Regions from separate parts of the Proteus terrae subsp. cibarius genome, predicted to be linked through region 1. Evidence: riboswitches for the same ligand, from Rfam matches in the RefSeq annotation. Region 1 holds a riboswitch; the other holds the start of a gene.

Region 1 (4,160 bases):
ATCACTGCACAATTGAAGCTGAAAATTTCCACTGGGAAGGAGAGTCTCTTATTTTGGCTATCGGCAATGGCCGTCAAGCAGGTGGAGGACAAAAATTGTGTTCTGATGCCTTAATTAATGACAATAAACTTAATCTCACCATTGTTGAAGCTCATGAACTTCTCCCTTCAATTTTAAGTAGCATGTTTGATAGCAAAAAGAATGACAAGATAATCGAGCGAGAAAGTCACTGGGTAAACATTAGCGCTTCTCATGAAATGATATTTAATTTAGATGGAGAACCCCTTTTAGGGGATAAATTTGAATTTATTGTGTTACCTGAAGCGATCCACTGCCGGTTACCGCCTCAATGTGACTTGTTATCTTAATGTAGATAAATGACAATCACTCTCATCTCATCATGAACTGGAGTATGTAATGACTGATATAGTAAGTTTGTTAGGTGCTGATGCTAAATCATTATTAGAACATCGTTGCCAAACCATCCCGAGCGAAAATCTCTACCTGCCAGGTTCTGACTTTGTTGATCGTGTTATGATTGATAACAATCGCCCTAATAGCGTGTTACGTTCAATGCAAACCCTATTTAACCACGGGCGTTTAGCGGGAACGGGTTATCTGTCTATTCTACCTGTTGACCAAGGTGTGGAACACTCTGCCGCGGCCTCTTTTGCAGCAAACCCACTCTATTTTGATCCGAAAAATATTGTTGAGTTAGCGATTGAAGCAGGCTGTAACTGTGTTGCCTCTACTTATGGTGTTCTTGCTTCTGTTTCTCGTCGCTATGCACACAAAATCCCTTTTCTTGTGAAACTAAACCACAACGAAACCCTAAGCTACCCAGCGCAATATGACCAAACACTATATGCCAGTGTAGAACAAGCCTTTGAAATGGGTGCTGTTGCAGTGGGTGCGACCATTTACTTTGGTTCACAAGAAAGCCGTCGCCAAATTGAAGAGATCTCAATGGCCTTTGAACGTGCTCATGAATTAGGTATGGTCACTGTATTATGGGCTTATTTACGTAACCCAGCCTTTAAAAAAGATGGCGTTGATTACCATGCAAGTGCGGATTTAACCGGTCAGGCAAACCATTTAGCAGCTACAATTGGTGCTGATATCGTTAAACAAAAAATGGCTGAAAATAACGGTGGCTTTAAAGCGATTGGTTTTGGTCATACTGATGAGCGTGTTTATACAAAACTCACCACTGAAAACCCAATTGATTTAGTTCGTTACCAATTAGCAAACTGCTATATGGGCCGTGCGGGATTAATTAACTCTGGTGGTGCTTCAGGTAACAATGACCTTGAAGATGCTGTCCGTACCGCCGTTATTAACAAACGTGCTGGTGGTATGGGCTTGATCTTAGGACGTAAAGCATTCAAGAAGTCAATGAAAGATGGCGTTGCCCTAATTAATGCAGTACAAGATGTTTATCTAAATAAATCTGTCACTATTGCTTAATTGATAGATTTAATGTGAAAGCCACTCAACTGAGTGGCTTTTTTAATGTTGTTGTAGGTAGCCTTACCACCAGCGATGAAAATGGTGTACCGGACCAAAACCTAGTCCAACCTCTAAACTGTCGGCATGTTCTAACGCTTGCTGTAAATAGGTTTTTGCTTGTTCAACACAAGTTTGCCAATCAGAGACTTGAGGACGAATAGCAGCTAAAGCGGCTGAAAGAGTACATCCTGTACCATGAGTATTTTTCGTATTAACGCGTTTTGAAGTAAATCGCCACTCGCCATCTTGGGTAAATAACCAATCAGGACTTTCATTTTCAGTTAAATGCCCCCCTTTCATCAACACCGCTTTGCATCCTTGTTTTAGTAACGCATAACCTTGTTGCTTCATCGTTACTTCATCTTGAGCGACTTCACAACCTAGCAGCGCTGCTGCTTCAGGTAAATTGGGCGTGATCAAATCAACCAAAGGTAACAGCTGATTGAGCATTTTATTAACCGCATCTGGCTGCAATAGCGGATCACCACTTTTTGCAATCATTACAGTATCAAGCACAACAAAAGGAATGGCATATTGCTGAAGTTTGTCGCAAACCACATCAATAATCGTGGCATTAGAGAGCATACCAATTTTGGCACTATCAATTCGAACATCAGACAAGACAGCATCTAATTGAGCGGCAACAAAATCGGGGGATAAATCATAGACACGACGAACACCACAGGTATTTTGAGCAACAAGTGCTGTCATTACTGTTGTGCCATAAACACCCAGTGCGGAAAATGTTTTCAGATCAGCCTGAATACCTGCACCACCACTAGGATCGGTGCCTGCGATAGACAATGCATTGAATCTCACTGATTAACTCCTCCTTTCACCAGTTACAGAAAAGTCGGGCTCTGTTAATCAGCAGAGTTACCTTGACTTCCCTACGCTGGCATTATCCAGATCAGGTTATACGGGTTCATCTCAGCCATAAGGCGCCCCGAGCCAAAGCCTGTAAATTCAGGCGATAAGGAGTATCGCACGCTCAAGATAAAGATGCTAGTTTAATAGCTAATCTCAATAATAAGTAATCTATTTTTTGAGAACATATGAATAAACATGATTCGCACGTTTTTACTTTAGGATATTCTGCACAAAAAATCGGCATTTAGCTAAACAAAACTTACACCACTTAAACGATTTATAAACCAACAAAGAGTTTTTCTTTTTTTTTATTTAACTATTTTTATTCGTTACCCTATTATCCTGCTGGAAATTTATCTCTTTTAATAAGTTAATGTTATTGATATTAAATTTTTCTCAAATTGATATCAATATTTCAATTAAGTCATAAAAATAGATATTTTGTGGATTTTTTCTGTTGAAAATGACTAAGCCTAAATTATACCTTACAGGCCTTATTTATTAGTTATTTATTTAAAATCTAATAAAAACTTAATTTTTTATTAAAAACAATACATTATCATAAAAAATAACAGCATTTAATATCAGATAAAATTACGTTCATAAGTACAATAAATCTATTCATTTTCTTTTTAACCGATTCTAATCCCTTAAGATTTTATTTAAGAAGTAAAGTTTCAGATACCTCTTATCTTAAATATTTGTCAGTTAAATAACACTATTAGTAATGTTAATTTGTCATCACCAGAATCACTGTTTATGCCGTACTCGGAGTTATATTATGTCATCATCCTATTTTCACCCTAGCGTATTAGCCACAACGCTGTTGTCACTTGCGTTAACCACTTCGGCTTTCGCTTCTGAAAATAATACAAATACCCATCAGATTATTACGACAGAAAACCAACAAGTCACCAGTAACGCATCTCAACCTAATAATAACGAGAGCTACTGGGGAAAATTTAAACGTAATATCAATCAAACTTGGGATAACGACCAATATAATTACTATTTACCGGTATGGACTTGGCATAACCGTTTTACTTACGATAAAGAAAAAACTGATCGTTATAACGAAACCCCCTGGGGCTTTGGTATGGGAAAATATCGTTACGATAATGATGGTGATTGGCACTCTCTTTATGCGATGGCATTTATGGACTCAAATAATCGAGTGCAGCCTATTATGGGCTATGGTTTTGAAAAAATGTGGTATCCCGGTGATAAAGACGGGTTTCGTATGGGGGCTGGATTTACGCTAAGCATTACAGCTCGCCATGAATATAACTATATTCCTATGCCACTTCCTTTACCTTTAGTTTCTGTCGGCTACGGGCATCTTTCACTACAAGCAACCTATGTACCCGGCACTTATAACAACGGTAACGTATTATTTGCTTGGTTACGTTGGCAGTGATCCTTATTGTGGCTATCAGAATAAGTACACTCAATAAAAATAGAACATAAAAAAACGCATCATTTAGATGCGTTTTTTTATTTCAACAAATGCTCAAATCAATCTGTAATAACTTAAATATCTTGGCTTGCTTGAGTACTATTAGGTGTTTTCTTCATACGGGAAATCTTAAATCCAACCCATAAGAATGCAATCCAGAATGGCATTAAAATCACCGAAATATTCACTTGTGGCATAAATAAAATAATCACTAAAATCATGCATAAGAAAGCAAGGCAGATATAGTTACCATAAGGATACCAAAGTGCTTTAAAGAAAGGCTCTACACCCTCTTTCGTTTTCGCAGCTCTGAATTTTAAATTCG
Region 2 (4,160 bases), 830 kb from region 1:
AATTCTGCTTTTATATCAAGAGCACTGGCTTTAAAAACATTTTCAAGGACAGGTTGAGAGACTTCTTGCCAGCCATAAGCCATGACCACGCCAGTAGAAACTGAAAGTGCTTTAATACGACTTTGACGATATTGTCCAAAAAGCCCTTTAGTTTGTACTTGTGATAATGTGGCACCAAGCTGTGTCGCCAGCGTCACCATAAAAGATTCTTCGCTCTCATTAAATAAGCGACGCTCTTTTTGCTGAACGACTAATACACCAAGGAGTTGGCGACGATAAACGATAGGAACGCCAAGAAAAGCGCGAAGATCATCTTCTTTAACTTGAGGAAGGTATTTAAAGCTAGGATGTTCACGAATATCAGCGAGGTTGATAAGCTCTGAAAGACGCCCCACTTCACCAACAACGCCTTCATCAAATGAAAGGCTAACAGCTCGCCCTCTAGGTTTTTTTAACCCTTTGGTCGCCATAAGATAAAAACAACTACGTTGTTTATCGGCAAGATAAATAGAACACACATCCGTGTGCATTGCCTGACACGTTTCCTTGACTAAGAGTTCAAGCGCTTCTGGAAGCCCTGCTGCCATAGCCACTTTTTCTACAATTTCTCGCAAACGTGTCAGCATAGTGTTATCTAATACCTTTTACGCCGATATCCATACGATGGACGCGGTAAAGACACTTGTTCTTGCAATGGCATGACTACTGGTGCGAACTCTTTCATGACACGTCGATAAACATCGCGTTTAAAAGAGACGACTTGTCGAACAGGATACCAATAACTCACCCAACGCCAGCCATCAAATTCTGGCGTTTTGCTTTGTTGAACATTAATGTCTTTATCATTACTTGTTAACTGCAAAAGGAACCAACGCTGTTTTTGTCCAATACAAACAGGTTTCGTGTCCCAACGCACCAAACGCTTAGGTAACTTGTAACGTAACCAGTTACGTGTGGAGGCAAGAATTTTGACATCCTTGCGACTTAACCCAACTTCTTCGAACAACTCTCGGTACATTGCCTGCTCTGGCGATTCTCCAGGGTTAATTCCTCCTTGAGGAAACTGCCATGAATGTTGCCCATAGCGACGAGCCCAAAGCACTTGCCCTTGCCGATTACAAATTACAATCCCTACATTCGGGCGGTAGCCATCATCATCGATCACTAGACTACCTCAATAACCAAATTTGAAAGATAACTCATTGTTTCATACTACCCACAAACGGTAAACCTCTATCAACAGACTTTGCACAACGCGCGTATTTATCTACAATGGGAAAATCTCAACGGGGTGCCTTTCTATTTCTAGGCTGAGAAAAACTCGTGGAACCTGATCCAGCTAATACTGGCGTAGGGATTTGAGTCAGGATGTTGCAATATTTATTGGTTTGCCATCCTCACTCCTCAGATCCTACCTGACTTTTACTGAGGAACTAAACGTGTTAACTAAATCACTTCGCTTTACTTTCTTGCTCAGCGCACTGGGTATTATGAGCACTTTTTCGACTCAAGCTTTAGCACAAAAACCCACACTCACTGTTTACACTTATGATTCATTTACCGCAGATTGGGGTCCAGGGCCTGCAATAAAAAAAGCGTTTGAACAGCAATGTGATTGTGAACTAAAACTGGTTGCTCTGTCTGATGGTGTGTCTTTACTTAATCGCTTACGTATGGAAGGTGATAAAAGTAAGGCGGATATTATTTTAGGATTAGATAACAATTTGATCCATGCAGCAAAAGAAACTGGGCTTTTCGCACCAAGTAATATCGATACATCTAAACTCACCTTACCTGAAAAATGGACTGACGACACTTTTGTACCTTATGACTACGGCTACTTTGCTTTTATTTATGATAAAAACCGTATCCAAAATCCGCCTAAAAGCATGGCCGAACTGCTAAACAGCAAAGAAAAATGGAAGATCCTCTATCAAGATCCTCGCACCAGTACTCCAGGTTTAGGTTTAATGCTATGGATGCAGTCACTTTATCCTGAAAACACCGCGACTGAATGGAAAAAATTGTCAGAAAAAACGCTGACCGTCACTAAAGGTTGGAGTGAGTCTTATGGCTTATTCTTAAAAGGTGAAGGTGATTTTGTGCTGAGTTACACATCATCTCCGGGTTATCACATCCTAGCAGACAAAAAAGATAACTATGCAGCAGCGATTTTTGATGAAGGACACTACTTGCAAGTCGAAGTTGCTGCAAAACTTAAATCGAGCAAACAACCTGAGCTAGCACAGCAATTTATGCAGTTTATGTTAACACCTGCATTCCAAGAAACTATACCGACTACCAATTGGATGTATCCTGTTATAGATATGCCATTGCCTGAGGTCTATTCTTTAATGCCTAAACCTGGGAAATCATTGCAATTTGATGCAGAAGTTGTCGCAAAAGAGCGCCAGACATGGACACGTAATTGGCAATCAGCGGTTAGTCGCTAATGGGAAGATGGCTTATCCCGGGGCTATGTGCCTCGGGTTTACTGCTTATCGTGGCGTTATTGTCATTTGGCGCATTGTGGTTTAATGCACCAAGTGGTGAACTGTCCTCGATTTTTGCTGATGAATATTTATGGCATGTCATTCGTTTTACTTTCTGGCAAGCCTTTTTATCCGCCCTATTTTCAATATTACCTGCTATTTGGCTCGCCAAAGCACTCTATCGACGCCAATTTAAAGGGCGAACACTGTTTTTACGCCTATGTGCCATGAGCCTTGTATTACCGGTTTTAGTCGCCCTTTTTGGCATTTTAACGGTTTATGGCAGAGCAGGATGGATTGCTCAAATTTGTGAATGGCTAGGGATCGACTACCAATTTACGCCTTATGGTTTGCAAGGCATTTTATTAGCTCACATCTTTTTCAATATGCCATTAACAACCAGAATGCTATTACAAGCACTTGAAAGCATCTCATCAGAGCAACGCCAATTAGCCTCACAGTTAGGCATGAATGGCTGGCAATGTTTTCGCTTTCTGGAATTCCCTTATTTATGGCGACAAATGCTCCCCACAGCATCACTGATCTTTATGCTCTGCTTTGCAAGCTTTGCTACTGTGTTGGCTTTAGGCGGAGGCCCCGCAGCAACAACGGTTGAACTCGCTATTTATCAAGCATTAAGTTATGACTACGATTTACATCGTGCTGCGCTTTTAGCCCTGATCCAGCTTTTTTGTTGTTTAGGCTTAGTGCTTATCAGCCAAAAGCTAAAAGGCTCTCTTTTTGTGGGAAACAATCAAAAGCTACCTTGGCGTGATCCCTATGATCCACTCTTTAGCAAAATAACTGATGGTTTGATTATCACTCTTGCGATCCTCTTTTTAGTGCCGCCCATTTTGGCCGTGATCACCGATGGCCTTAATAGCCAATTTATACGTGTTATACAACAGCCTATACTTTGGCAAGCTTTTACAACTTCACTGATTATTGCTATTGGTGCGGGTATTGTCTGTGTTGTATTAACGATGATGTTGCTATGGAGTAGCCGAGAACTGCGCTTACGCCATTTTAAAAAAGCCGGACAAGCCATGGAAATGAGTGGTTTGATTATTCTGGCGATGCCGGGCATTGTATTGGCAACAGGCTTTTTTCTGTTATTAAACAATACGATCGGATTACCTGAATCACCTTATATTTTAGTGATTTTGACCAACGCATTGATTGCCATTCCTTATGCTTTAAAAGTGTTGGAAAACCCGATGAATGATATCGCTTCGCGTTATGGCCTTTTATGTCAGTCGCTGAATTTGCAAGGAATAAACCGACTTCGTTGGATAGAACTACGTGCATTAAAGAAACCAATCTCACAAGCACTTGCCTTTGCTTGTGTTATTTCTATTGGTGACTTTGGTATTGTTGCCCTATTTGGTAATGAAACATTTAGAACATTGCCTTTCTATCTTTATCAGCAAATTGGCGCTTACCACACACAAGATGGTGCAGTAACAGCCATGATCTTATTGCTACTTTGCTTCTCTCTTTTTAGCCTAATAGAACGATTAGCTGGAAAATCTCATGATTAAATTAGAGCACCTTGCTTACACCTATGAACACCAACATCTCTTGTTTAATCTAACGGTTAATGCAGGAGAACGCATTGCTGTATTAGGCCCAAGTGGTGCAGGTAAAAGCACATTACTCAGTTTAATT

The links. Region 1 has a riboswitch for thiamine pyrophosphate ahead of thiD (bifunctional hydroxymethylpyrimidine kinase/phosphomethylpyrimidine kinase). Riboswitches for the same ligand answer to the same signal wherever they lie in the genome.
Region 2: linked by a shared signal. The riboswitch ahead of thiB (thiamine ABC transporter substrate binding subunit) and the one ahead of thiD (bifunctional hydroxymethylpyrimidine kinase/phosphomethylpyrimidine kinase) in region 1 are both predicted to bind thiamine pyrophosphate.

Annotation. Positions count from the first base shown of each region.
Region 1 is NZ_CP047349.1:2,266,923-2,271,082, forward strand. It holds gene yegS (lipid kinase YegS) at 1-368, shown strand, start outside; gene fbaB (class I fructose-bisphosphate aldolase) at 418-1,467, shown strand; gene thiD (bifunctional hydroxymethylpyrimidine kinase/phosphomethylpyrimidine kinase) at 1,531-2,328, opposite strand; TPP riboswitch at 2,380-2,468, opposite strand; gene pagP (lipid IV(A) palmitoyltransferase PagP) at 3,161-3,796, shown strand; gene GTH25_RS10590 (amino acid permease) at 3,910-4,160, opposite strand, start outside.
Region 2 is NZ_CP047349.1:3,093,538-3,097,697, forward strand. It holds gene ptsP (phosphoenolpyruvate--protein phosphotransferase) at 1-626, opposite strand, end outside; gene rppH (RNA pyrophosphohydrolase) at 635-1,165, opposite strand; TPP riboswitch at 1,278-1,375, shown strand; gene thiB (thiamine ABC transporter substrate binding subunit) at 1,491-2,453, shown strand; gene thiP (thiamine/thiamine pyrophosphate ABC transporter permease ThiP) at 2,453-4,033, shown strand; gene thiQ (thiamine ABC transporter ATP-binding protein ThiQ) at 4,026-4,160, shown strand, end outside.